Regions from separate parts of the Streptococcus sp. 32226D021BW genome, predicted to be linked through region 2. Evidence: predicted binding sites of a transcription regulator. Region 2 holds the regulator's gene; the other holds the start of a gene.
What was found. The regulator NrdR, encoded in region 2, represses ribonucleotide reductase genes. The targets are predictions, from matches to a motif close to ACACNATATATNGTGT.

Region 1 (14,875 bases), on a different contig from region 2:
GCCAAGGCAAACTTGGTATCTGGTAAGAGTAAAACATAGTTCATCAAAGCCAGATAGTAAAGCGTATCTCCAAAGTTAGAAATCAAGTCTGCTACAAAGCTAGATAGAAATAATTTATTGTGAATCAACTTTTTCATAAACATCTCCTTAAAAATCAATTAAATATTTGTTTAATATAATTTTACACTTTATTTTGATAAAGTCAATACTTAATTTTATAAAAATTAAATATTTTTTAAACGCTTGTTTAATTTTTCTTCTATCTGACTTTTTCTTGACAAGATTAGCACAGTTTGTTATAGTATTGTTCGGGCACCTCTTTTGAGAGGTCGGAGAAAAGGCTCCCTAGTTTTAGGGAGCTATTTTTGTTTTTCCCAGAGAAAATTACACATTTGGAGGACTTATTTGATGAAGAAAATCGCATTTGATTCAACTAAATACTTGAATTTGCAACGTGACCATATTTTAGAACGAATTGCTCAGTTTGAAGGCAAGCTCTATATGGAATTTGGCGGAAAAATGCTGGAAGATTTCCACGCAGCCCGTGTTTTACCTGGCTATGAACCAGATAATAAAATCAAACTCCTCCAAGAGTTAAAAGACCAAGTGGAGATTGTCATCGCCATCAATGCCAGCAATATCGAACATTCTAAGGCACGCGGCGACCTAGGCATTTCTTACGACCAAGAAGTCTTCCGCTTGATTGATACATTTAATGATATTGATATTTATGTTGGTTCTGTGGTCATTACCCAGTACCGCAACCAACCAGCCGCAGACGCCTTCCGCAAACAGTTGGAAAAACATGGTATCAAGTCCTATCTCCACTACCCAATCAAGGGTTATCCTTCTGATATCGACCACATCATCTCACCAGAAGGTATGGGCAAAAATGACTACATTGAAACTAGTCGCAATCTCGTCGTTGTCACCGCACCTGGACCTGGTTCAGGTAAATTGGCGACCTGTATCTCCCAACTTTACCACGACCAATTGCATAGAGTAACATCAGGCTATGCCAAGTTTGAAACCTTCCCAGTGTGGAACTTACCACTCCACCATCCCGTTAACTTGGCCTATGAAGCAGCAACTGCCGACCTGGACGACCTCAACATGATCGACCCCTTCCACCTGCAAACCTACGGCAAAACTGCGGTCAACTACAACCGTGACATCGAGGTCTTTCCTGTTCTCAACCGTACCTTTGAACGTATTTTGAACAAATCTCCTTATGCCTCTCCAACAGATATGGGGGTCAACATGGTGGGCTACTCCATCGTAGACGAAGAGGCTGCGATCGAAGCATCTAAGCAAGAAATTATCCGCCGCTACTATCAGACACTCGTTGATTTCAAAGCGGAGCGGGTGGGCGAGCAAGCCGTTAAAAAGATTGAGCTCCTCATGAACGAGGTAGGCGTGACACCTGCTGACCGTAAGGTTGTTGTCGCTGCGCGCGAAAAAGCAGAGCTAACTTCCAGCCCTGCCCTTGCTATTCAGTTGCCAACTGGAGAGATGGTAACAGGTAAGACATCCGACCTCCTCAAACCAACTGCAACTGTCCTTCTCAATGCTATCAAGCAAATTGCTAAAATCGATGATGAAACTCTTCTCATTGAACCAAACTACATCCGTCCAATTCAAGAATTGAAGGCAGATTATCTGGATAAGGCAAATACACGACTCGATGCAAGTGAGATTCTTAACGCCCTTGCCATCACTGCACAAGATAGCCCTGTCGCTACACAAGCAATGAAAGAATTAGGCCAATTAAATGGTAGCGAAGCCCACTCAACCGTTATCCTATCCGATGAAGACAAGAGTGTTCTACGCAAGTTAGGCATCAATTTAACCTTTGATCCTATCTATCAGCACAATAAGTTTTATCAGAAGAACTAAAGACAAAAATAGACTTGCCCCGGCAAGTCTATTTTTGTTATAGAAAAAACAAGGATATTTCTAGCCTTGTTTTTCCATTTTATCTATTAGTTAAAATCAACATACTCTTTTTGAAGTTCAAGAACTTCTTCAGCCGTTGCACATTCTGTCAAGGCACGGTGAGCATATTCTTCCATCTTAGCTGTGTCAAGTGTCTTCATGAGGCTACGTGTACGAAGTACAGAAGTCGCGCTCATAGAGAACTCATCCAAGCCCATTCCGACAAGAAGTGGAACTGCTTGTTGGTCACCAGCCATCTCACCACACATACCAGCCCATTTGCCTTCTGCGTGAGCAGCCTTGATAACGTTGTTGATCAATCGAAGGATAGATGGGTTGTAAGGCTGGTAGAGGTAAGAAACTTGTTCGTTCATACGGTCTGCTGCCATTGTGTACTGGATAAGGTCGTTTGTACCAATTGAGAAGAAGTCAACTTCTTTAGCAAATTGGTCAGCAATCATTGCTGCTGCAGGGATTTCAATCATGATACCAACTTGGATATCATCCGCAACTGCTACACCTTCAGCCAAGAGTTTAGCTTTTTCTTCTTCAAGGATTGCTTTTGCTGCACGGAATTCTGTCAACAAGGCAACCATTGGGAACATGATACGAAGTTTACCATGTACCGATGAACGAAGAAGGGCACGCAACTGAGTACGGAACATTTGGTTACCAGTCTCAGAGATTGAGATACGTAGGGCACGGAAACCAAGGAATGGGTTCATTTCGTGTGGAAGGTCGAAGTAAGGAAGCTCCTTATCACCACCGATATCCATTGTACGAACCACAACTGGCTTACCGTTCATGCCTTCAAGAACAGCCTTATAAGCTTCGTATTGCTCATCTTCCGTTGGGAAGTCTTGTGAGTCCATGTACAAGAACTCTGTACGGTAAAGACCAACTGCTTCAGCACCATTATCGTTTACACCTTCAACGTCTTTTGGTGTACCGATGTTAGCTGCCAATTCGAAGTGTTTGCCGTCAGCTGTCACTGTTTGAGCATCTTTCAAGAGTGCCCACTCAGCTTTTTGTTTAGCATAGGCTTCGCCAGCTGCCTTAAATTCTGCAATCACTTCTTCAGATGGGTTGATAACAACTTCACCTGTGATACCGTTAACAGCGAGGACATCACCATCTTTCACGATTTCAGTAATATTATTTGTACCCAATACAGCTGCAATCTCAAGTGTACGAGCCATGATAGCTGAGTGGCTTGTACGTCCACCAATGTTTGTTACAAAAGCTTTAACAAACTGTTTGTTCAATTGTGCTGTATCAGATGGTGTCAAGTCGTGTGCAATAACGATAGACTCTTCATCAATTGTCGCTGGGTTTGGCAAACGAACGCCAAGCAAGTGAGCAAGGACACGTTTAGCAACGTCGCGGATGTCTGCTGCACGCTCTTGCATGTATGGGTTATCTTCCATACCTTCAAAGATAGCGATGAACATATCCGTTACTTCTTTCAAACCTGTTTCAGCATTTGTTTTCTTAGCACGGATAGTTTCCTTAATCTGACCAATCATTTCTGGGTCAGCAAGAACCATCAAGTGTGCATCAAATACGGCTGCGGCCTCTTCACCAAGGCTAGCTACTGCGTTCTCACGAATAACAGAAAGCTCGTTTTGAGAGGCTGCAAGAGCAGCATCCAAACGAGCCTCTTCTGCATTTGTATCTTCAACTGTAACAGTTTCGAAGGACAAATCTGGCTGAACGAGTAGATATGCCTTAGCAACGGCAACACCATCAGATGCTGCAATTCCTTTAAGCATTTCAGTCATCTTCTTATGCCAATCCTTCTTTTTCCATTGTTTCAGTGATAGCTGCGATTGCATCGTCAGCATCAGCACCTTCAGCAGAGATTGTTACATCAGCGCCTTGACCAACACCAAGACTCATAACACCCATGATAGATTTAAGGTTTACAGATTTTTCTTTGTAGTTCAAAGTGATGTCTGAAGCGAATTTGCTAGCAGTTTGAACAAGCAAAGTTGCTGGACGTGCGTGGATACCTGTTTCTGCCACGATGTGGAAGTCTTTTGAAGCCATAGTTGGATTCTCCTTTGTTTTTACAAAATTTTGAGTTATTTGTGATAACCCTTACAAAAAGCATTATATCACTTTTTGAAATCATTTTCAAGAATTTTTTGCGTTTCTTTCAGTAAAACTATTTTTTATGAGATTATAAAAGTCCTGAAAACATCTTGAAAGCTTGGTTTCAAAGGATTTGTGCTATTTACACAAGATATGGTGCTTGTTCGTTTTTTGTCATACTATATTTTGTGATAGTTGTGGACTTCCTTCTTGACTTTGACCCCAAAATCTAGTATCCTAGATTGGTATATTTATTTTAAAAAGGAGAAATTGAATGGTTACCATCTATTCAAAAAATAATTGTGTTCAATGTAAGATGAGTAAAAAATTTCTTGATGAGCACAATGTGGCCTACAAAGAAATCAATCTAGACGAGCAACCTGAATTTATCGACCACGTTAAAAACCTTGGTTTCTCAGCAGCGCCAGTTATTGAAACTGAAAATGAAGTTTTCTCTGGTTTCCAACCAACAAAATTGAAAGCCTTGGTATAAACTATACCAAGTTACCCCTAGTATAGAAAGAGATTGCGATTATGAGTTTGAAAGAGTTAGGCGATGTGTCCTACTTCCGTTTAAATAACGAAATCAACCGTCCAGTCAATGGACAAATTCCTCTCCACAAGGACCAAGAGGCTGTCAAGGCTTTCTTCAAGGAAAACGTCCTTCCAAATACTAAGCAATTTGATAGCATTTTAGACAAGATTGCCTACTTATTAGAAGAAAACTATCTGGAAAAAGAATTTTTGGACCAATATAGTCCAGAATTTATCATCAAAATTGATCAATTCTTGAAAGACCAAAACTTCCGCTTCAAGTCTTTCATGGCAGCCTACAAGTTCTATAACCAGTATGCCCTTAAAACCAACGACGGTGCCTACTACTTGGAGAGCATGGAAGACCGTGTTCTCTTCAACGCCTTGTATTTTGCAGAGGGCAATGAAGAATTGGCCTTGAATTTGGCCAACGAAATGATCCATTTGCGTTATCAGCCAGCTACTCCTTCCTTCCTCAACGCAGGTCGTGCTCGTCGTGGTGAGTTGGTGTCCTGTTTCCTCATCCAAGTCACAGACGACATGAACTCTATTGGACGTTCTATCAACTCTGCTCTGCAATTGTCCCGTATCGGTGGTGGCGTCGGCATCTCCCTCAGCAACTTGCGTGAGGCAGGCGCACCAATCAAGGGCTACGAGGGAGCTGCTTCTGGTGTCGTTCCTGTCATGAAACTTTTCGAAGACAGCTTCTCTTACTCTAACCAACTTGGGCAACGTCAAGGGGCTGGGGTTGTTTACCTAGATGTTTTCCACCCAGACATTATCGCCTTCCTTTCAACTAAGAAAGAAAATGCTGACGAGAAAGTGCGTGTGAAGACCTTGTCACTTGGAATTACTGTTCCTGATAAGTTCTATGAGTTGGCACGTAAAAATGAAGATATGTACCTCTTCAGCCCTTACTCCGTTGAATTGGAATACGGTGTGCCTTACAGCTACCTTGATATTACTGAAAAATACGATGAATTGGTAGCAAACCCACGTATCCGTAAGACAAAAATCAAGGCTCGTGATTTAGAAACTGAGATTTCTAAACTTCAACAGGAATCTGGCTACCCTTATGTTATCAACATCGACACTGCCAACCGTAGCAATCCTGTTGACGGTAAGATTATCATGTCCAACCTCTGTTCAGAAATTCTTCAAGTTCAGACGCCAAGTGTTATCAATGATTCTCAGGAATACTTGACAATGGGGACAGATGTATCATGCAACCTTGGTTCAACCAATATTGTCAACTTGATGAAATCGCCTGACTTTGGACTTTCTGTCCGTACCATGACACGTGCTCTTACCTATGTAACAGACCATTCGCACATTTCTGCGGTGCCGTCTATCGAAGCTGGAAATGAACGTGCGCATTCTATCGGGCTTGGTGCCATGGGACTTCACTCATACTTGGCACAAAACTTGATCGATTACGGATCAAAAACAGCTGTGGAATTTACCAATATCTACTTCATGCTCCTCAACTATTGGACTTTGGTAGAATCAAACAATATTGCTCGCGAACGCAAGGCGACCTTCCACAACTATGACAAATCAAAATACGCGGACGGTACGTATTTCGACAAGTATGTGACTGGAGACTACCAACCGCAATCTGACCGTGTTAAAGAACTTTTTGAAGGCATCTTCATTCCAAGTGGAAAAGATTGGGCTGACCTCCGTGAGAAAGTCATGGCAGATGGTCTTTACCACCAAAACCGCCTAGCTGTTGCACCAAACGGTTCTATCAGCTACATCAACGATGTTTCTGCTTCTATTCATCCAATTACCCAACGGATTGAAGAACGCCAAGAGAAGAAAATCGGTAAAATCTACTATCCAGCAGCTGGTTTGGCAACCGAAACCATTCCATTCTACAAGTCTGCCTATGATATGGATATGCGCAAGGTCATTGATGTCTATGCTGCTGCAACTGAGCACGTGGACCAAGGTTTGTCCCTCACTCTCTTCCTCCGCAGTGAATTGCCAAAAGCCCTTTACGAATGGAAAAAAGAGAACAAACAAACAACGCGTGACCTCTCTATCCTTCGTAACTACGCCTTCAACAAAGGTATCAAGTCTATCTACTACATCCGTACCTTTACCGATGACGGAGAAGAAGTCGGCGCAAACCAATGTGAAAGTTGTGTGATCTAACGTAGCAAGCTTAGCTGTTGGCAAGCCAACTAGCTAATCTACGCCAACCGCTATGTGCGGATTGGCTAGCTACCTCACTAACTCCGAAACTGAAGAAATATCGTCTTCAGTTTCTACGTGTCGTAAGACACGAATGCTAAAGCATCTAATGAATGAACGGGAGTGGGAAAGAACTCGACCAGTCTAAAAAGAGTTCGTCTTCCCACCCCCACACAGTTGATTAGGTCAGATTTGGAGTGTAAAACACGAACAAATCTGCCAATCAACCACTGCGCTGAGATGTTGACACGAACTCTGAGAAGCGGTGCTGGGCTTGAGCCCAGCCTCTAAGTGGCTTACTACCTCGAAAAGTCGTTATTATCGAACAACTTTTCTCAGGTCGTAACTTTCACAAGTTTAGCTGTTGGCAAGCCAACTACCTAATCTACGCCAACCGCTATTTGCGGATTAGCTGGCTACCATATGTCAAATTGTGCTACTTGCGAACAAAGCAATCTAATGAACGTCCTTGGGGCGTTTTTTAGCAAAAAATATGATACAATAGTGTAGATATTTCTAGAAAAGAAAGAGAAAACTATGGAAACCTACTACAAAGCCATAAACTGGAACGCCATTGAGGATGTTATTGACAAGTCAACTTGGGAAAAATTGACTGAGCAATTCTGGCTCGATACGCGGATTCCCTTGTCAAACGACTTGGATGACTGGCGGAAACTGACTGCCCAAGAAAAAGACTTGGTTGGTAAGGTCTTCGGTGGATTGACCCTACTGGATACGCTTCAGTCTGAAACAGGGGTCCAAGCCCTCCGCAACGACATTCGTACGCCTCATGAAGAAGCTGTTTACAACAATATTCAATTCATGGAGTCAGTCCATGCCAAGTCTTACTCTTCTATCTTCTCAACCTTGAACACCAAGTCTGAAATTGAAGAAATTTTTGAGTGGACCAACAGCAACGAATATTTGCAACGCAAGGCAAAGATTATCAACGAAATCTACGAAACTGGTACCCCACTTGAAAAGAAAGTTGCCAGCGTATTCCTAGAAACCTTCCTTTTCTACTCTGGTTTCTTCACGCCACTCTACTACCTTGGCAACAACAAACTGGCCAACGTTGCAGAAATCATCAAGCTGATTATCCGTGATGAGTCTGTTCACGGTACCTACATTGGCTACAAGTTCCAACTTGGTTTCAATGAATTGTCCGAGGAAGAACAGGACAAACTTCGTGACTGGATGTACGACCTGCTCTACCAACTTTATGAAAATGAAGAAGGCTACACGCGCTCCCTCTATGACGCAGTCGGCTGGACTGAGGAAGTTTTGACCTTCCTTCGTTACAATGCCAACAAGGCCCTCATGAACTTGGGACAAGACCCACTCTTCCCTGACTCAGCGGATGATGTCAACCCAATCATCATGAACGGTATTTCAACTGGTACATCTAACCACGACTTCTTCTCACAAGTTGGTAACGGATATCTACTCGGTGAAGTTGAAGCCATGCAGGACGATGATTACTTGTACGGATTATAATCAAAAAAAGCAGTTCATTGAGCTGCTTTCTTTTTATACTAAAAACACAATCATAAAATAGGAAATGCCATTGTTAAGCATGTGTAGGGCCATTGGATAACGGATATCTTGTTTCACCAAATAGATCCATGCAAAGATTACTCCCATTGTGAAATAAATCAAAAATTGTGGAAGGGTTGCTGGACCATGCACAAAACTAAAGAGGGTTCCTGAAACTAGACCATAGAGCACCACAGATTTGACATCCGATAATTTAGGGAAGAAATAGGTTGCCAAGAAACCACGGAAAATCAATTCTTCAAAGATACCTGCAAAAATGACTACCATGAAAAAGGAGTGAATAGGTGCAGACTGGATAAAGGCAACTGCGTTTTTCTGATTATCTGATTCAGGAACTGGTAGGAGAAATTGGAGAATGAAGTATGCAAGATAGGCCAGTAAGGGATAGGCAATCTGTTTTAGCCAAGGCTTATCTAGCGTCAGCTGCATTGTTTTTCTCGGGTACAAGACTTTCCAAAGAAGGTAGGAAAAACCAATTAACAAGGGTAGACCCACAATCAGTCCAAACCAATATAAACCTTCTGCAGCACTAGCTGGAATACCCTCTACCTGCTCAGTAGCCCATGGTATCTGGAGGAACTGGAATCCGAATTGATAGGCAATGTAATAGGCTAATAATAAACCAGTATGTTTAAAAAATTTCTTCATGATGTATTCCTCCTTATTATAAAACGGTCACGTCAACAATGTTATCAACCCGAACCAACTTGGTTTCAAGCTCCCCATTCGCTAATTCACGGGAGATTTTAACCCAATCCTCATCCACAGCTAAAATGCTGTATTCGTAAATAGTCATAAATTCCTCATCGAAACGGATTTTGGCTTTACTTCCCACCAATTCATTTAATAAAAGTGACATCTGATTTTCTCCTTTTAGACCTTTTTGTAGTTTGTTTACCTTGCTTTGTAACTGTTTCACCTTTTTCCTATCTGACAGGTAGCTGAATAATAGATAAGCAAAGGCTATCCATTGAAAAATCTCCATCTCATTTCCTTTCTAAATGAAACCTATACTCTGTAAAAGTAACATGAGCAAGACACTCAGGAAATTATTGACCATGTGAAGAATAAGGGCGTTGGTATATTTGCCAGAAATCCGATAAGCAAGTCCTAGTACTAGACCCATGCCTCCATAGACAACCCAAGATCCGATATTGGTCGGATTGTGAATAAGTCCAAATAGAAAACTTGATAGCAACAATCCAACATTCGAATCCTTACCAAAGACTTTCCCCATGAGAATGCCACGGAAAATCAATTCTTCAAGAACTGGAGCAAAAAGTACAGCAAAGAGAAACAAGAGCAAGGCTGGCAGACCAGAGTTATTGATGACTTCCTGATTAGCAGTCGTTTGACCATATCCTTCTTCCAGCATAATCAATTGCCCACCGATTATTTTCAGACCAAACATGACGATAAAAGCAAGGACAACAAAACCAATATTCTTTAACATTCCCCACTTCTGCTCGCTCTTCCATAGGCCAATTTTACTTGTCAACACAAGACCGACTACCACTGCAAGCAATATAAGCGCTGCAGCAATCAGTAGATTATTACCGTCAAAATTTGGTAGGGCAAACATGGCCATCTGGATCAATCCATTTAGTGCAAGGACAGCCAGTCCCACAAAGAGAAATTTCCAGTTTTTAACCACATTCCAATCTTTGACATTTCCAAGTCTATTCATAGCAATCTCCTTCGCATACACTAAGTCAGTTTTCATTACTTTCTTTTTCGATCAATAGCAGAGCAGGCAAGCCCAAAACCATCGGCAGAAGGATATTCAGATTTGACAAATCAATCTGCCCAGTAGCCAGCCATTCTCCGAAAACATAGCCAACTGCGTACAAGCCAAGACCGATAAATGAAGCAAGATAAATTTTCTTAAAGACTTTCATTGTTGATACCTCCATTTACATTAAATGAATGTGATTTTCTTACGATTGGCAAAGTAGAAACTAACAAATCCTACTAAGGTCAGAAGAACAACTGTCATGGGAGTGACAAACTGGAAATACTCCGTTGCAGATGTTCCACTTTCCTGTGGAATTTGTAACTGCCAGAGGCCAATACTAACCAGCAAACTCAAAACGGCAATCTGTAGGGTTTGATACAGAGTTCGTTTCATCATTTTCTTCCGAGCCATTTTTACATCAGCCTTGGCAACAAACAATTTATCCAAGCCCAGCCGTTTAATAGTGGCCTCTTGCTCGACCTGAGAATAAACAAGTGTCAAGAAGAGGCTGATTCCCATGACATCTTCTCCCAGCGCAAAGCTAACTAGGAAGCTCAGCAGTGTCACTGTCATAAAGAGCATATACATATTGTTGCCGAAATTGGTCAAGGCCGCATAAGACACCTCGTCTAACTCAGCAACAATATCATAGAAATAACGGATTGCTTTGATGTGTAGATTTTCCTTTTTCATAATCATCACCTAAAAACTTTCATAACATTCTTATTTAAAGTAACGACGTACCATGCGAACCTGCATCACATTGATGTAAATGTGAAGAAAGGCAACAACTAGAAATGCTGTAATTTGTCGCTCCTGCAATAGCATGCTAAGTACAAATAGGAATAGATACAAACCTGGTAACACGATTTGATTCAAAGTGAAGACGATTTGGAAACTCATTTCGTAGTTTGCTTGTTTCTCACCTTCGTCCATTGCCTCCATAAAATCCTTCATTTCTTTTACCGTAGCAAAAGCAGACAACTGATAGTCACGAATTTTCTCTGTTAATTTAATAATAAACACTTGAGTGATTAGAAGTACGATAAAGAAGATCAAGTCAAAAATTGACCCGTACATGATCGCGCCGTCTTCTAAGAAGGTAACACCAAATCCTAGAACCAAATTTAACAGAGTCAATGATACGGCAACATTAAACATTATAATCGCATATTCTAGGTTACGATACATTTTCATATTTAGTTCATCTGCCCGTTCCTCATCCTCATCTGAAATAGAATGGTAAAGTTTATGAGTTTGATTAGCCTTAAGACCAAAATATACGGTTCCAGCGAAAATTACAAAAGTAATGATACGCAAACAAAACAAGAAGTTATCTAGGGTAACAAAAGACGGTAATCCAAACTTAGAAATCAATACTCCAAAAAAGCCACAAAATGCGCCAAAGATAGCTCCTGAAAGTAAATAGATAAGATTCCTCACCCATCTTTGTTTTGTCGTTAATTGTTTCCCCTGTTTCATTCTCCTACCTCCACTAATTGAAAAACATTCTCTACATTTTCGTTAAAAATCTGTGCAATTCGCATGGCAATGACCACCGAGGGCGTATATTCGCCCCGCTCAATCAAACTAATGGTCTGCCGTGATACTTCTGCTAACTTTGCTAGCTCTGTCTGATTGAGACCATCTCTGGCTCGCAATTCTTTGAGCCGATTTTTTAAGACATATTCCATGTTGTTTCCTTTCTAGGCTTGGTAGATAACCATGCTTATTTCTGTTACAGCTATTTCTACCGCTACCTCTTTGAATTTTGTCGCTAGTAAGTAGGTGTAATAAAAGTCACCGATACATGCCACTGCGTGCATGGTTGCTAGAATCTGATAGGCCCCTTTGTCAAGCCATCCCAACATTGCAAATGCTGTTAAACTCAAAGTAATCAAAACGAAGGGGGCAAGAGCAATGACAATCGTTTGGAAACGATTATAAAGGGAGTCGGGGCTAATTGCATAAGCCATACCTGTTTTCCATTTAATTCCATATTTGACAGGATTTTCAGGGCAAAAAATCTTGAAAAACAATCCATGAATCCATTCATGCAAGATAATAAGCAATATAAAAACAAATAGCGCTTCAATAAATTGCAACTCATTCGTGACATTTTGAAACTCAACTTTAGAAGCTATGAATCCAAATAACCAAAAGAACGGAAACACTAATAAAACTGTAGTTACATACAACCTTGCCGCCAACTTTTTATCGCTTCTAACATCTACTTCATATAATTTCTTTTTCGCTTCCATGTTTCTTCTCCTTCATTCGCCTACAAGCTAGACTAAACTATATAGTCCTAGAGCAACTCCAATCAGTAAGCCGATACCAACTTGGCAAGTTCCGTTTGATTGAGACCATCTCTGGCTCGTAATTCCTTGAGCCAATTTTTTTTAGACATATTCCATGAGTTTTCCTTTCTAGGATTGGTAGATAATCAAGCCTGTTTCTGTGTCTTCGACAGCTATATTTCCCTCGGCAAACTTAACCAATAAAAGATAGGTATAGTAGAAATCGCCTGCACAAGCCGCTGCATGTATAGTAGCCAATGTCAGATAAAGAGATACATCCATCCTCCAAAAAACTGCTACCATGGTCAAGCCCAAACTAATCACAACAAAGGGAGCCAAGCTGATTACTAGCATTTGCATCCGATTATAGAGCGAACCTGGACTGGTCGCATAGGCCATACCCGATTTCCATTTAAAACCAAACTTAACAGGATTTTCAGGACAAAAAATCTTGAAAAATAATCCATGAATAGCTTCATGTAAAACTATCAAAAGAGGAAATAGAACTGTTGCTAGCCATAACTCTGGTAAGGTAAGTGGCAAATTTTGATCTACATTAGCCAGCAAGGAAAACGCTAACTTACCAAATAGCAGAGCAAATGGGAAGACTAGAACAATCGCAAGAATATTCAATCCCCAGACAAATTTCTTATTTTCCATGATATTGACTTCATATAATTTCTTTTTCGCTTCCATCTTTCTTCTCCTTCATTTTCCTTCAAGCTAGACTAAACTATATAGTCCTAGAGCAACTCCAATCAGTAAGCCAATAATACTTGCGCCTGCAATAATAATTGCTGCCATATCAGATGAAATGTGTCGTTTCATAAGGTTTCTCCTGTCTTTCCTTAGCTTTTTTCACTATTTTTCTTTTTGTTAAATTGCAGAGCTAACACCAGTGTCGCCAATAAAGGAGGAAAGGGATAACTCATTTCCGTCAAACCAATGTCAAATCCTAGCAAGGCAAAAATTTTAAATATCAAAATAGTTATCAAGAAGAGTGCGAAAAACAGTAGGACTACTTTCATTCCATTTTTAACTGTCTTGTTCATTTTTCTTCTCCTTTTCTCTGCTGAGAGTGACTTCTAAAAGAAGGAGAGAATTCATCATCATCAAGAGTATCATGGTATCTATCTCCCGACCAAATACGATGTTTTTAACTAAACTATAAATCAAATATAGTGCAACTAGAACCTGCACTCCTCGCACAACGCTTGTTCCTGTAATCAAAATTCCTTTTTTATTGTTATTGTTTTTCATAACTTTCCACCACTTACTCTCGACTAATTTTAATCTTCTTCCTTCTGCTCTTTTCTGCCAGCTAGTTTCCACAAGCGCTCATCTGTCACTGCGATAGTGCAAATGGCAAGAACGACATGGGTATTATCCAACTGCTGCCACTTCATAATGTCAGCCAGTAGGACAAAAACTAGATAGGCGATTGCTGTTACTTGTAGAAATCGTGCGATGTGAATTCTGTTTATCTTTTTCATATTTATTTCCTACTTTCTGTTTATTTACCTGATGAATTCGTTTTCATCTCTTTATCTTGATATCATTGTAACACTTCTTTTTCTTTTTGACAAGTATCTTTGTCAAAAAAATAATAATTTTTGTCAAAAAGTTTATGAAATTTGTCAAAATGTAGCGAATGATGGTCAGAATGACTATAATAAGATACAAAAAAACTCTTCTACCCAAAGGATAAAAGAGTTTAGTGAGCGATTAGAGATTGTCAGCCACGCTGTTCAAGAGGGTTTGGATAGCAGAAGCATCGCTACCACCGGCCATGGCCATATCTGGCTTACCACCACCACGACCTGCTACGATTGGAGCAAGGACTTTGATGAGGTTGCCTGCATGGACATCGCTTGATTTGCTGGCTACAAGGACATTGACCTTGTCACCGATGGCTGCTACTAGCACCAAGACATCTGAGTAGTCTTTTTGCTTCCAGTTATCCGCAAAGGTACGGAGGGCACCTGCGTCTGAAACTTGAACTTGGCTAGCAATGTAGCGGACACCGTTTGCCTCTTTAACGTCTTTAAAGACATCACCAGCAGCTGCTGCCGCTGCTTTTTCTTTCAGACTAGCGTTTTCTTTTTGCAAATCGCGGAGCTCCGCAGCCAGTGCCTCCACTTTTGTCGGCACTTGGTCGATTTGTGGCACTTTAAGAGTCTGCGCAACAGCTTTGAGAGCATCTTCGCGGTCACGAAGAGCTAGGAAAGCTTCCTTGCCTGTCACCGCTAAAATACGGCGAGTTCCTGAACCGATTCCCTCTTCTTTGACAATCTTGAATAGACCGATTTCAGCTGTATTGCCAACGTGGGTACCACCACAAAGCTCGATAGAATAGTCACCGATTGTAACCACACGGACCACTTTGCCATACTTCTCACCAAAGAGGGCCATAGCACCCATTTCTTTTGCCGTATCCACATCCGTTTCAACTGTGACAATATCCAAGGCTTCCCAGATTTTTTCATTGACTTCATTTTCAATACGACGAAGTTCATCAGCT
Region 2 (14,875 bases):
GTCTAATCATAAGTCATCCTTTCGAACCCTTATTATACCATACTTGGCTTAGATTTGCCTAATACCACGCTAAGACCTTGTCTAGACTAACTATTCTATCCCCAAAATAGCACGAATATCTTCAACCGTCAAGTTTGCACGACTTTCACTACCGTCAAGAACCGTTTTAACCAGATTTTTCTTATTTTCCTGAAGGGCTTGGATTTTTTCTTCAATGGTCCCTCTGGTAATCAGGCGGTAGCATTCTACTTTTTCAGTCTGCCCCATTCGGTGGGCACGGCTAATGGCCTGGGCTTCCACCGCTGGATTCCACCAAAGGTCTACCAGGATAACCGTGTCTGCACCTGTCAAATTCAGACCAACCCCTCCTGCTTTCAAGGAAATGAGAAAGGCATCCCGACTACCCGCATTAAAGGCCTGGGTCATTTCCTGGCGTTGATTAGCAGGAGTCGACCCCGTCAAAGTATAGGAAGTCAACCCAAGCTCATTTAATTGGCCTTCGATTTGCTCCAGCATGTTTCTAAATTGGGAGAAAATCAAGACCCTGTGTTCTCCCTCTTTCAGTTGCTCCAAGAGTTCTTTCAGGCTATTGAGCTTGCCACTCTCTCCCCTGAAATCATCCATGAAGAGACTTGGTGTGTCACATATTTGGCGCAAACGAGTAATTCCAGACAGAATTTCAATCTTGCTTCGGTTGATTTGGGTATCGTCTACACCGATAATTTTGGACTGCATTTGCTGGAGCTGGGCCAGATAGATAGTCTTTTGCTCATCTGTCAGTTCATTGAGTACATTGACCTCTGACAAGTCAGGCAATTCCTGCAGAACATCTTCCTTATGCCGTCTGAGGACAAAAGGTTGGATAGTTCGAGCAATCTCTTTGGTACTTAACTTGCTAAAGGCTTGTTTTCCGGGCAATAAACCTGGGAGGACTATTTGAAAAATAGACCACAACTCTGTCAAATGATTTTCAATCGGTGTACCTGAAAGAGCGAAACAATTCCCAACCTCAAATTCTCTCAGTAGCTGAGCTATTTTAGATTGGGCATTTTTCATAACCTGAGCCTCATCTAAAATCAGGTAATCAAACTTTTCTTGTTTGTAGAGATCAATATCCTGCCTAAAGGATGGGTAGGAGGTCACCAAAATCTGACGTTTCTGACCAATCAAATCTACTCGCTGCTCCTTACTTCCGTGAACAACCCCTACGTCTAAATCCGGAGCAAAGCGCTGACATTCATCTGACCAGTTATAAATCAAACTTGAGGGAGCCAAAATCAAAACCCGGCTATCCTCGGTCATCCGACTGGATAGAAAGGCGATGGTTTGCAGGGTCTTTCCTAGTCCCATATCATCCGCCAAAATCCCACCAAAGCCATAATGGTCCAACATAGACAGCCATTTGATACCAGTTTGTTGGTAATCTCTCAATTCAGTTTTCACATCCACATCAGGCAAGGGAAAGCTGTCAGGCTTGGCAAGATAACCAGCCATTTCTTGAAAATCCTTTGAAAAACGAACCTGATCAAAGCCTGACAAGGACTGGGCTAATTGAAAACCTGCCAAGGCATGAACCTGCACCTGCCCACCTTTGCCATGCTTGGCTCTCAGTTGAAGCAGGGTCTGGCTAATTTTCTTAGTTTCCTCATCAAAGACTAGGACCTTACCACTCGGACTGGTATAGTGGTCTTCTTGATTGAGTAAGGCTTCCAGTGCCTGATCTATTTCGGATTGACCAATGCCTGTCAGATCAAATGAAATATCCAAAAGCGAGCCATTTCTGACAATTTCCAGCTGGGGTTTGGATTCAACTAAGAGAGATTGAAGGTTTTCAGATAAACGGACCTGCCCCATTCTCTCCAAAAGTGGCAACTGCTGGCTGAAAAAAGGATAGACTTCCTGTTGGCCTAGAGCAGGTCTATGCGCCAAATATTTTCCGCGAAAACCAGCCAGACCAATTGCCTGATAGACAGCTTCTAGATGCTGAAAATGATTGGCAAATGGAAGGAGACTCAATTCTTCCTCACTTCTGACCAAGCGACCATCAAAATCTAAAACCAACTGCAAGGACAGACTTCCATTTCCCTCCATCTCCATATGGAAATGAGGGATGAAATCGTGAATTTTAAAGCGTTTGGGTGCCTTGACCGTCCCAATGGTCTGCAGATCTAGCAAAGTCAGAGCCAAACGATCCTGGTCCTGAAAATCGACCTGAACCTTTCTCAGACCAGACTCAGTAGGCACTAGATTAGAAATATGTCCGATCAGCTGTTCCTGCATCCGATTGACGCCATAAATAACCCCATCAAGCAAGATATAACGACCTTGAAGTAGGGGACGAACAACTTTTTCATGAATAACCAGCTCAATCATATGCGTATGGACGGTCACATCAAAGTGATAAAGTCCAGTTTCCTCTGTCAAAGGCAGTACCATCAAAGATGAGTAGGAACGTTGTTCATAGGTAAAGACAAAATCATCCAGCTGGTTCAACAAGTCAAGCCCTTCTTCAAAATAGGCTTGAGGCAAACGGAAATGACGGCCAAAATGGATGAGAATATCCGAATCTAAACCTACCTTCTCCGGAATTAAGGTCCAAAGGAAATCCAAAAGAGCCTGGCTAACTTCATCAAAGTTTTCATAGGCCAGCTGCTCATAGTAATTTTTCCCGATTTGGTAATGCCCATTGGTCTTGAGTAAGCGCAAAAAAGCACCAATGTCCCTTACAATATAGGAACGGGTGTCTGGTAAACGGCTTATTTTCAAGGTCCAGTCTATCTGCCGATCATAAGGCAACAAGCTCCCCTCAACAGAGAGGCGATACTTGATGCCCATTTCTGGTTTGGGACGCAAAATCTCATCTAAAAAGAGGCCACCAAAATAAGTCCGCCGGACCGTTTCCTTATGCTGATCTCCCTCTTCTTTCCGAGACTGCTCCAGATTTTTACCAACCCCATCATTTTTTAAATAATACTCCGTAGCTGCCAAATGCTGACAGTAGCCCTTGCTTTGAAACAAGTAACAACTACACTGCAAATCACTGTCATCATCACTATAAACAAAACGTTCCCCAGCAATATCCAGCTCCAACTTCCCATTCTCGCTCTGAAGAACAGTCAGTTGCCCAGCCTCATACAAATCAATTCCTTCTTGGCGAACCCGCCCCGGCATCATGCGACCCATAGCAATACCTCTTTTGACCTAGCATAATCTCTAAAATATTATCTTTTCATTATAGCATATATCATGTGATAATTCTTTGCCTAGGCATCAAAAAAAACACCCGTCAATCAACTGATGTTCCTAGAAATCATTTTATAATATGTTGTCACTTGCCACATTTTCTTAACAAAACCAAGTGTTTTTAAGAGCCAAAATAGGAGAATTGGTATGAAAAGGATTACTAAAACGAGGTTAACCCAACCCTTTCCATCCAGAAACATTAGGAGAAATACTGTCGGTACAAATGTAAGCAGACCAAGCATCAAGAAATTGATTAGAAGCCACAACCAGCCCAGCCAGTAGCGAAGTCCAAAAGGAGGATACTTTCTTTCATCGAAATCTGCCAAACCCGCCAAAAATTCAAATACTAGTTCTCCTAAAAATTCCATACTAGCCGACCTTTCTGACCTGCCGGTAATACTTGGTTCGTCGGACGAGGGTTTTCATCGCATGTAGAGATAGGAAGCTTAGGCCAATTGCACATAACAAAAAGAAGATGAAAAGCAAAACCATAGGCTGTTCAAATCGATGATAGACCATGGTTGAACCACCTGTAAAAGCGATAAAATAGGATGCCAAGGTTAGCAAATTGAGCCAGATGCAAGCCACCAGCCCTAGCCAATACCGAAAGCAGAAAGGTTTATACTGACTGTCTTCATAAAATACAAGAAAAAATGATGAAAAAGAAAGCAATATCAAAAAAGAACGCCAAATCGGAACCGCTACCATACCAACACCTCCTAGTCCCATTCTAGCATATTTGTGAACGTCTGCAAAGAAAAAAGAGGTTTGACCTCTCTTTCTTATTTCCGTTTTCGTGCAATCAGATGAATCGGTGTTCCTTCGAAGACAAAGGCCTTGCGGATTTGATTTTCCAAGAAACGCATATAGGAGAAGTGCATGAGCTCTTCTTCGTTGACAAAGACCACAAATGTCGGTGGCTTGGTCGCAACCTGGGTCGCGTAGAAAATTTTCAAGCGTTTGCCCTTGTCGGTCGGTGTTGGGTTAATGGCAATGGCATCCATGATAACATCGTTGAGAACAGCCGACGGAATACGGGTATTCTGGCTCTCACTGATGGCCTTAATCATCTCAGGCAACTTGTGCAAGCGTTGCTTGGTCAAGGCTGATACAAAGATAATCGGTGCGTAAGACAAGTATTGGAACTGGTCGCGGATATCATCTTCCCATTTCTTCATGGTGTGGTTGTCTTTTTCAAGCGTGTCCCACTTGTTGACCACGATAATCATTCCCTTACCAGCTTCATGGGCAAAACCTGCAATGCGTTTGTCATACTCACGGATACCTTCTTCTGCATTGATAACCATCAATATGACATCTGAGCGTTCAATGGCACGCATGGCACGCATAACGGAGTATTTCTCCGTATTTTCATAAACCTTACCAGACTTGCGCATGCCTGCGGTATCAATCATGGTAAATTCTTGACCTTCTGGGTCTGTAAAGTGCGTATCGATGGCATCACGAGTCGTTCCAGCAACAGGCGACGCAATCACGCGCTCTTCACCCAAAATAGCGTTAATCAAACTTGATTTACCAACGTTTGGACGACCAATCAAGCTGAACTTGATAATATCTGGATTTTCTTCTGCTTCCTGAGCTGGTAGGTTTTCAATGATAGCGTCCAAGACATCCCCTGTTCCGATACCGTGTACAGAAGATACTGGATAAGGATCGCCAAGACCGAGTGAATAGAAATCGTAGATGTCATTACGCATTTCAGGGTTATCGACCTTGTTGACAACCAAAATAACTGGTTTGTTTGTCTTATAAAGGATACGCGATACATACTCGTCAGCATCCGTCACACCTTCCTTGCCTGATACGACAAAGACGATAACGTCCGCTTCATCCATGGCAATCTCAGCCTGGTGCTTGATTTGGTCCATGAAAGGTGCATCCACATCATCAATACCGCCTGTATCAATCAAGGAAAACTTGCGGTTGAGCCACTCACCAGTAGCATAAATACGGTCACGGGTCACACCTTCTACGTCTTCTACGATAGAAATGCGTTCCCCCGCAATACGGTTAAATAGTGTTGATTTACCAACGTTGGGACGGCCAACGATGGCGATAGTTGGTAGAGCCATAGCTCCTCCTCTTCTAGTTTACAATAATTTATTTTTTTCTAATACAGCCCTCGTTTCAGGCTGCTCTGGCTGACCAAACTGGGCAACCATACGCTCCGACCAGGTTTCTGTCTGACGGGCACCTGCATAGTCTGTCTGAACTTGGTCGTAGGCTTGGATTACTTCCACGCCTTGCTCCACATATTCTTCCTGAAAGACAATGGTTTCACTTGCCAAACGTGGTTTGACAGGATGGTTTTGGGCTGGTCGACCCAGGGCAATGCAGAAAATTGGATAGGTATAATCTGGCAAGTTGAACAGCTCTGCTATTGCCAAGGCCTTATGGCGAATCATACCGATAAAGACCCCACCGTAACCCAAGCTTTCCGCTGCCAAAAGGGCGTTTTGCCCTGCTAGGCTCGCATCAACAGAAGAAATCAGGAGATTCTCTGTTCCTTTGGCATCAAAGTCTGAACCATGGAGTTGAGCCGCCTTGCTGGCACGATTATGGTCGCCCACAAAAACCAGAATGGCCTGAGCCTGTAAAATAGCTGGCTGGGGCACCAAATCATAGAGAGCCTGTTTTTTCTCCTACGACTGCACCACAATGATGGAATAAGACTGGAAATTCTTCCAGCTAGACGCAGCTCGCCCAGCTGATACAATGGCTTGCAAATGTTCCGCCTCAATAGGCTCCTCCGTAAAACGACGGACGGAAGTATGGTTCAGCATCAAATCAATGGTTTCATTCATCGGCGGTTATTTCCTTTCAAATGCAAATCGCGAGCCAGATAGCGAATCCGCTCCATAACCCGTTTGGCCTGCCAGGTCTCATCACCAGACTTGCCAGAGGCGAAATGACGCTCCAAATCATCAAAGGAGAAATTGGAGGTAAAGAAGGTCGGCAGATTTTCCTGCATGCGGTATTGAAGAATGACTTGCAGGACATCGTCACGTACCCACGGACTGTGTTGCTCCGCTCCGATGTCATCTAGCACCAAGACCTGAGCCAGCTTGATTTCATCAATTCGCTCCTTGACAGCGCCATCTTTGATGGCATTTTTTATATCAACAACAAAGGTTGGATAATGGAGCATGGTGGTCGAGAGGTGGCGATTGGTTGATAAGCGATGGGCCATATAAGCCATCAAAAAACTCTTCCCAATTCCAAAATCACCGTATAGATACAAGCCTTTGCAGTATTCGCCCACCTGTTCTACAAATGCATCAATAGCCTCATAAACCTCAACACGATTGCTGTCTGTGAAATCCAAATCTGCAATAGTAACTTTTTTGAGTGCTTGGGGCATATTGATAAGCTGGATACGGTTCTTGATAGCTTCCAGACGACGGTATTCGACCAATTCCTCTGTTTCAAGATAAGAAACATCCGCATAGCCCTCATTCATGACCAAAACTGGTTGATAGCCCTTAGCAATATAGGCTTCATCCTGCTTGACAAAGAGGTCACGCTGACTGATATATTCCAAAAACTTAGAAATGGAGAGGGTGATTTCCTGCTGGGTCAAACCTTCTTTTTTGATAAAAGCAGCAACTTCAGTATCGCTGACAATCTCTTGAAAGAGTTGCTGATAAGATTTAGGGCTTGGGTTGGTTGCCTGCGACAACCTATCTTGAACTGATTTCATCAACTACCTCCCTTGCTTTCATTTTCTAACATTCGTTTTCTGAGCGCTTCCATTCTAGCCTGAGCTTCTGGGCTTGTGTCCATAACCACTTCTTCCTTACTCCAGTCAGGTACGTTGGTCTTAGGTGTTTGATTTGATTTGATAGGAGCCGAACCTGCCTTCAATTCTCTTAGGTAAAGAACAGCCGCCTCAGCACTACCAATTCCCTTGTAGGAAAAATCATTCCCCAGCTTCATGGCATATTTTTCATTTAGATTGGCCGAATCCACCTTGTTAAAAGCGTAGAGGACCAAGACATTGATAACTTCGTCAAGTAGGCCCAAGTTTGCCAAATCTTTCAAGCACTTCTTCTCTGCCGCAGTGACAACCGCCTTGAGGCGATCCTTGATAAACTGCAAATAATCCTTACTGGATATAGCCTTGGCTTCACGAACAATTGCCTCTTCCTGAGGAGTTAAATGACCTGAAGCTAATGGTCTTGCCTGGCGTGACTGCTGCAAGCGTTTAGTCGAGATGGTCTGTCCAATGGCTGTTGCTTTAGCCTGACGATAGGTTTCCAACCAGGTCCAGCCGGCCTGCTCTGCTATGTGACTAAGGGCAATAATATCCTCAGCTTCATCTTGAAAAAGAAGCTTGTCCTTAGCCATCAAGGCTTTAAAGGCCGACCAATCAAAATCATGCTTGGGTTCAAAAGCTACTGGAACTTGACCATCAATGGTAAAGACTTGGGAGAAGGTTTTGGATACCTTCTTCTCCTTATTTGGTCCAGATACTTGTAAACTTTCTACACTGGCTTCGCCAATTCTTTGGGCCAATAAATTCTTATAAAGCGGTTTGCCCAAAAATTGTTTGACCGTCAGTGGTGGCAACAAGACCAAGCCTGTCAACTCATCTGCCCGATAAACTTGTAGCAATTCCATGGCAGATAAGAGATCCAAGGCCTGCTCCAAGCGCTTCATACCGAAATCCATATGATTGAGGATTGTCGCCCACTTGTAACGCCCCTGGCCCTGATCCGAGAAACTATAGAGGTAGTAGTAAAGGGCTAAGGCATCAAAACTAATGATAGGTTGATAGCACTGGCTTAAACTGATAATGTCTGGTGTAAAAGGACTGGTCTTGATGTAGGTAAATAAATCACTTGGTTTCATTGGCAGCACCTGACTTTACTTTACTACCCTTAGAAATCATCTGCTTGAGCAGATTTTCCAACTCTTCCACATCCTTAAAAGAACGATAGACAGAGGCAAAACGCACATAGGTGATTTCATCCAACTCCACCAATTCATCCATGACAAAGTTACCAATGACATCACTTTCGACCTCGCCATCACTCTGAGAACGAACCTTCTGCTCAATCCGGTTAACAACTTCGTCTATATCACTAGTTGAAACTGGACGTTTTTGAGCTGAACGAATAATGCCATTGAAAATCTTTTCACGGGAAAATTGCTCCCTAGTCCCATCCTTCTTCACAACGACGAGGGTTTTTTCTTCAACACGTTCATAGGTGGTAAAACGTTGACCACATTGATCGCAAGAACGACGGCGACGGATGGTGTTGCCATCTTCAGCCTGACGACTATCAATAACACTTGATTTCAAACTTTGACACTTTGGACAACGCATACTCTCACTCCTACATAATCTTTATCACTTCAGTATAGCATAAAAACAGCAAAAATAAAAGAAAGCGAGAACACCCACTTTCTATTTTTACCATTGTTAACCGACTGTTGCATCCTCTTGCTTTTTCAATCGACTGGCAACCCATTCACGAACCAAGCGATAGACAACCGCAAAAATTGGGGTAAAGAAGACCATTCCAAGAAGTCCAAATAAATTTCCACCAATAAGAGCTGCAGCAAGGGTAAACAAGGTCGGAAGACCAACTGATTGACCAACCACGCGCGGGTAAATCACATTCCCCTCAATCAACTGGATAATCTGGAAGAGAGCAATAGACCAAAGTGCCAAGAGCGGATTTTGCACCGCCACAAACAAGGCACTAATCAGACAGGCGGTAAAGGGACCAATGTAAGGCACAAAGGATAGAACACCTGCCAAAATTCCTGCCATGCTGGCATAAGGAATTCCTGAGAGAGAATAACTCACAAATACGAGAGTACCGATAATACAGGCTTCTACGATTTGGCTCATTAGGAACTTATCGTATGTATCAATAATAACCTCTCCAATATAACTAATCACTCGAACAGTTTTTGTCGGCAATGTCGCTTGTAGGAATTTACCAGTCATAGATTGCAAGTGTTCCTTGCTTCCAAGTATTGCCAATGTAAAGAAGAAGGCCATAACAAGCGTCATAGTATTTGAAAAAATTCCTGTGACATTTGAAACTAAGCCCGATAGGACAGGCGTTACCAAATTTGAAATAAAGGTCAAATTTTTCAATTGGTCCAGCATTCCAGCAATTTGGTCACCCAACTGACCAGCCAAAAGTCCATTTTTTTCCAGGAAGCTTGTGAGGGCATTGACCGATTTAGGAATAGCTGTGCTGCTTACTGTCACTAATTGCGACACCGTTGACATCAAGGTAGGAAGAACAATCAACACCAACCCAGTAACAATTAAAGCAAAACCAATCAACACTCCAACAATAGCCAAGGAACGTTTAGATCTATTCAAAAAAGAAATCTTCTCTATCTGATCCTCTATTTTTTTCATAGGCACATTTAAAATAAAGGCAATGATACTCCCTATAAAGAGAGAATTCATGCTTCCCAACAAAATCTGAACTGCCTTGTATATCGTATCCCAATTCAATACAGCTAAGAGGGTAGCTCCAGCTAATAAAATCAATAAAGCTTTTTCTTTAAACGACGAATTCATAATATCTCCAATTTTGTATGATTAGCATTCAGTTTATCATAGGAAGCAAAAAAAAGAAAGAGTTTCCCCTTTCTTAATCTCGCATGGCATAGCCAACGCCACGAACAGTCTTGATGTAAGATGGTTTACCAGTAACATCTAATTTTCCACGTAAATAACGAATGTAGACATCTACTACATTAGTTTCCGATGTCGTTTCATATTTCCAAACTCGCTCTAGCAATTGTTCTCGGCTGACAGGTTCGGGGCTGTTCATCAGAGTTGCAAGCAAATCATATTCACGTCTGGTCAGGTTAATCAACTCATCCCCACGAGTAACGGTTCGATTTTGAAAATCGACCTTTAGGTCACGATAGGCTGCTTGCAAAGGAACGTGCTTACAATTCTTATCAATAAAATCTCGCCCACGGAAGATGGCTGCAATTTGCTCAACCAAATCACTGATGACAAAGGGCTTGACGACATAAGAAACAGCGTAAGAAAGTACTTCTTCTCCATGCTGTGCAACATCTGCTGAATCAATAGCAACAATAATAACACTTGCAGGCTTTATAGCCAGTAATTCCCTAGACAAAGCCTTGCTAGACATGTCCGAAAGCTGAAAACTCATTAATATTAAATCAAAATCTGTTTCATGAGCCAACTGCAAGGCTTCTTTCCCTGTTGAAGCGTAGTCTACCAAATACTCCTTCTTCTGTAATTCCATGGAAACAAAGTGCGATAGATTGCGCTCTCTTCCTGCAATCAAAATTTTCTTAGCCATTATCTCTTTCATTGTTCTCTCTATCAATCAAATCAGCTAGCGATAAATTAGAAAGAAGGGCGCTCACACGCCCATTCTTTTTATTTTGATTCGCTATACCAATCGTAGTGGAAGACACCTTCTTTGTCTTTACGGTTGTATGTGTGAGCACCGAAGTAGTCACGTTGGGCTTGGATCAAGTTAGCTGGCAAGTTTTCTGCACGGTAGCTGTCAAAGTAAGTAATGGCAGCTGAGAAGGTTGGCACGGGTACACCTGCTTGAACAGCCAAGGTTACCACATCACGAACAGCCTGTTGGTATTTAGCCGTTACATCAAGGAAATACTCATCCAAGAGCAAGTTTGCCAAATCTTCGTCACGTCCGTATGCATCTGTAATCTTTTGCAAGAAACGAGCACGGATGATACAACCTGCACGCCAGATTTTTGCGATTTCACCGAATGGCAAGTTCCAGTTGTTTTCTTTTGATGCTACGCGCAACTGTGCAAAACCTTGTGCATAAGACATAATTTTTGAAAAGTAGAGGGCTTGACGGATTTTTTCTACCAATTCAGCCTTGTCGCCTTCGTATGCAAACGGAGCTGGTTTTGGAAGAACCTTGCTTGCTGCCACACGCTCATCCTTATAAGTTGAAATGTAACGAGCAAAGACAGATTCTGTAATCAATGACAATGGCACACCCAAATCAAGTGATGATTGGCTAGTCCATTTACCAGTACCCTTGTTACCAGCAGCGTCCATGATATAGTCAACGATTGGACCATCTTGACCTTGGTCATCCTTACGCTTCAAGATGTCAGCTGTGATTTCAATCAAGTAGCTATCCAATTCGCCTTTGTTCCACTCAGTAAAGATGTCAGCCATTTCATCAACAGACAAGCCGAGCAAATGTTGCATGAGGTCATAAGACTCCGCAATCAATTGCATGTCGCCATACTCGATACCGTTGTGTACCATTTTTACGTAGTGACCAGCACCATCTGGACCGATGTAAGTCACACATGGAGCGCCGTCTTCTGGAGCTTTTGCTGAAATTTCTTCCAAGACATCTGCTACCAATTCATAGGCTTCTTTTTGACCACCAGGCATGATAGATGGACCTTCAAGGGCTCCTTTTTCACCACCAGATACACCTGTACCGATGAAGTTAATACCTGAGTTTGCCAATTCTTTTGAACGACGGATAGTGTCTTCGTAGAAAGTATTTCCACCGTCAATCAAGATGTCTCCTTCATCCAAGTGTGGCAAAAGGGCTTGAATAGTCGCATCTGTACCAGGACCAGCTTGAACCATAAGCATGATGCGACGTGGTTTTTCGATTGATGCCACAAAGCTTTCCACATCGTAACTTGGTACCAAGTTTTTATCTGGGTTGCTTGCAACAACGTCTTCTGTCTTATCAGCAGAGCGGTTGTAAATGGCTACTGAATAACCACGTGATTCAACGTTAAGTGCCAGGTTGCGGCCCATAACAGCCATCCCTACCACACCAAAATTTGCTTTTGTCATTTGTTTACTCCTCTAATTTGTATCCCTTTCATTATACACCGAAAGGGGAAAGTTGACAAGAATTTTCAGATAATTTAACCATCCAAACTATTCTTCACTATCAAACAAGCCCTGCAATTGAGCAAAAGGACTATTGGCTTCTTTTTTCTCCTGGACATCTTGCTGAAAGGCTTCTTCTGTCATCAAGGTCCAGGCTTGACCAGATGGTAGGTCGGTTCCTGCCTCTTCCTCAGGTGTCAAAACCTTGATAGGAATAGCTAGGAGAATATTATCCGCCACACTTTCTTCTAAGACGATGTGGTCATCTTCCACCACCAAGACCATATCCTCATCAATCAAATCTTGTTCTTTAAGAACTGCTTCATTGGCGACAAAGAGTTCATTGACGTCTTGCACTTCATGTAACAGGACAGGTTGCAAAGAACGGCTGGAAGCCAAGGTAATATCGTAAGTCATCTGATAGTCCAAGAAAAAGAAACCTGACTCAAAGCGAACATTTCCACTTACTTGTACAGGAGACAAGCCTAAAACTTCACTATTTCGAGCCTGCAATTCTTCCTGCAAGTCCAAGGTTTTCTCAAAGGAAATTCCATCTGGATTTTTCTGAATGTCGTAAATATGAAACATTGTATTCCCCTATTCAGCTAGTTCTGTGATGTAGTTATAGACTTCCTGACCAGCAACTGCCCCATTTCCAACAGCGGTCGCAATCTGACGCAGTTGGTTTTGGCGAATATCACCAATAGCGTAAATACCAGATTTGCTGGTTGCCATCTTTTCATCCGTGATAATCCAACCAGCCTCGTCCGTAATACCCAAATCGGCAACCGAATCCGTCATCGGATCCAAACCGACATAGATAAAGACACCACCGAAGTCCAGTTCACTAACTTCTTCCGTTTTCACATTTTTGATACGGACACTTTGAACCCGAAGATTATCACCCTTGATTTCTTCCACTACGCTATCCCAGATGAAGTTGATTTTTTCATTGGCAAAGGCACGGTCTTGGATGACTTTTTGGGCACGGAGCTGGTCACGTCGGTGAACGATAGTGACAGATTCCGCAAACTGTGTTAAGAAGAGGGCTTCTTCGACCGCAGAATCTCCACCACCGACAACCAAGAGTTTTTGTCCACGGAAGAAGGCACCGTCACAGACTGCACAATATGAGACACCACGGCTATTGTAAGCATCCTCACCTGGCACACCAAGCAAACGGTGTTTAGCCCCCATGGCTAAAATGACAGTTTTGGTTTCCAAAACACCATCTTCTGTAATGACTTTCTTGATTGGTCCATCTTCTTCGATACGCACCAAGGTGCCAAAAATGTGATCTACTCCGAATTTTTCCAGAGGTTCAAACATTTTCTCTGCCAAGGCTGGACCAGAAATATGGTCATAGCCTGGATAGTTTTCGATTTCAGCAGTATTGTTCATCTGGCCGCCGTAAATACCACGTTCCAGAAGAGCTACTTTTAAATTGCTTCGTCCTGCGTAGAGGGCAGCAGTCATCCCTGCAGGACCTGCTCCAACAACAATTGTATCGTACATATCTTTTCCTTCTATGCTTTAAACATTAACAAAATCCCCATGACCCCAAAAGCAAGAATTGGGATGGTCATGACGTTGATCATCAACAAATCAAATATAAAATCTTGGCGCTCTTGTGGCGTTCGATCAACTTTTTTACCTGCTCTTACAGCAAAATAAATCAAGCTAGATAGAATAGCCAGCAGGGCTGCGACCAAAAGCCCCTGCAAATAAAAACTGAGAATATTTTGTAACATGGTCTTTTCCACCCCTCCTAGAAGGTTTGGCGTTTGGCCTTGCGCTCTGCACGTCCCTTGGCACGCGCTTCCACACGTTTAGTCTTGCGACGTTTCTCATCAACAGCCCATTGGATTTTCTTCTTGTAGCCTGGCTTGACTTTTTTCTTTTTCTTCTTGACCAAGCCAATCATTTCCAAGTCCAGTTTTTCACGAGATTTTTCTCGGTTGACACGGCGGTCACGGTCGTAGGTATCGACAAACTCCCCATTCTTCATTTCTTTTGGCAAGAATTTGATATTGAGTTTTTCTAGCTCTCGAATATCTGCATCATCACTCGGCTGATAGAGGGTAATGGCAATACCCGACAAGCCATTTCGACCTGTCCGACCCACACGGTGGACAAAGAAAGAAAGGTCCTGTGGAATGGCATCGTTAATGACATGGCTGACACCTTCGATATCAATCCCACGCGCTGCCAAGTCTGTTGCTACGATGTACTGATAATCCAAGTTTTTCACCTGGTTCATGATTCGCTTGCGTTCACGAGGTGGAATGTCCCCATGAATTTTTGCAACCCGCAAACCATTAGCAGTTAAGTAACTGTGCAATTCATCTGCACGGGTCTTTGTATTCACAAAAATCATAGCCAAATATGGCTGCATGAGCTTGGTCGCTTCCAAAATCTGCGCATTGCGATCACGGCCCTTGGTTGAAATCAGCCAGTTTTCAATGGTATCTGAAATCACCGTCTGGGTCTTGATTTGTTCTATGACTGGATTGGACAAGTATTTTTTCAAAAACGGTTGCAGTTTCTGCGGAATGGTCGCTGAAAAGACCATAAATTGTAGGTCTTTTGGCAGACTTCCGGCAATCTTATCAACCGTTTCCAAAAAGCCCATGTCCAAGGTCATATCGGCCTCATCCACCACAAAGGTTTTGGCTTTATGAATAGCCAAGTCACCTGATTTAACTAAGTCATAAATACGACCTGGTGTCCCAACAACAATATGTGGCTGAC

Region 1: nrdH (glutaredoxin-like protein NrdH) is a predicted target of NrdR. The motif match lies at 4,174-4,189, and genes of this name have one in related genera.

Annotation. Positions count from the first base shown of each region.
Region 1 covers NZ_JBPPVC010000006.1:46,279-61,153, forward strand. Annotated here, with positions in the region: gene ACEE44_RS05190 (MFS transporter) at 1-137, opposite strand, end outside; gene ACEE44_RS05195 (DUF1846 domain-containing protein) at 409-1,896, shown strand; gene ptsP (phosphoenolpyruvate--protein phosphotransferase) at 1,983-3,716, opposite strand; gene ACEE44_RS05205 (phosphocarrier protein HPr) at 3,721-3,984, opposite strand; gene nrdH (glutaredoxin-like protein NrdH) at 4,304-4,522, shown strand; gene nrdE (class 1b ribonucleoside-diphosphate reductase subunit alpha) at 4,564-6,723, shown strand; gene nrdF (class 1b ribonucleoside-diphosphate reductase subunit beta) at 7,300-8,259, shown strand; gene ACEE44_RS05225 (CPBP family intramembrane glutamic endopeptidase) at 8,293-8,967, opposite strand; gene ACEE44_RS05230 (hypothetical protein) at 8,984-9,178, opposite strand; gene ACEE44_RS05235 (CPBP family intramembrane glutamic endopeptidase) at 9,317-10,006, opposite strand; gene ACEE44_RS05240 (hypothetical protein) at 10,032-10,217, opposite strand; gene ACEE44_RS05245 (DUF3278 domain-containing protein) at 10,238-10,747, opposite strand; gene ACEE44_RS05250 (DUF3169 family protein) at 10,778-11,536, opposite strand; gene ACEE44_RS05255 (helix-turn-helix transcriptional regulator) at 11,533-11,748, opposite strand; gene ACEE44_RS05260 (DUF3267 domain-containing protein) at 11,761-12,315, opposite strand; partial or broken gene ACEE44_RS05265 (transcriptional regulator) at 12,393-12,464, opposite strand; gene ACEE44_RS05270 (DUF3267 domain-containing protein) at 12,484-13,050, opposite strand; gene ACEE44_RS05275 (hypothetical protein) at 13,203-13,406, opposite strand; gene ACEE44_RS05280 (hypothetical protein) at 13,390-13,614, opposite strand; gene ACEE44_RS05285 (hypothetical protein) at 13,644-13,847, opposite strand; gene alaS (alanine--tRNA ligase) at 14,080-14,875, opposite strand, start outside.
Region 2 covers NZ_JBPPVC010000007.1:67,738-82,612, reverse strand. Annotated here, with positions in the region: gene ACEE44_RS06025 (hypothetical protein) at 1-10, opposite strand, end outside; gene ACEE44_RS06020 (DEAD/DEAH box helicase) at 91-3,183, opposite strand; gene ACEE44_RS06015 (hypothetical protein) at 3,291-3,611, opposite strand; gene ACEE44_RS06010 (MFS transporter) at 3,613-3,951, opposite strand; gene der (ribosome biogenesis GTPase Der) at 4,026-5,336, opposite strand; partial or broken gene ACEE44_RS06000 (NADPH-dependent oxidoreductase) at 5,355-6,068, opposite strand; gene dnaI (primosomal protein DnaI) at 6,065-6,964, opposite strand; gene ACEE44_RS05990 (replication initiation/membrane attachment protein) at 6,964-8,115, opposite strand; gene nrdR (transcriptional regulator NrdR) at 8,102-8,593, opposite strand; gene ACEE44_RS05980 (AI-2E family transporter) at 8,690-9,814, opposite strand; gene ACEE44_RS05975 (winged helix-turn-helix domain-containing protein) at 9,888-10,577, opposite strand; gene gndA (NADP-dependent phosphogluconate dehydrogenase) at 10,658-12,085, opposite strand; gene ACEE44_RS05965 (YceD family protein) at 12,173-12,712, opposite strand; gene trxB (thioredoxin-disulfide reductase) at 12,722-13,639, opposite strand; gene ACEE44_RS05955 (DUF4059 family protein) at 13,651-13,875, opposite strand; gene ACEE44_RS05950 (DEAD/DEAH box helicase) at 13,893-14,875, opposite strand, start outside.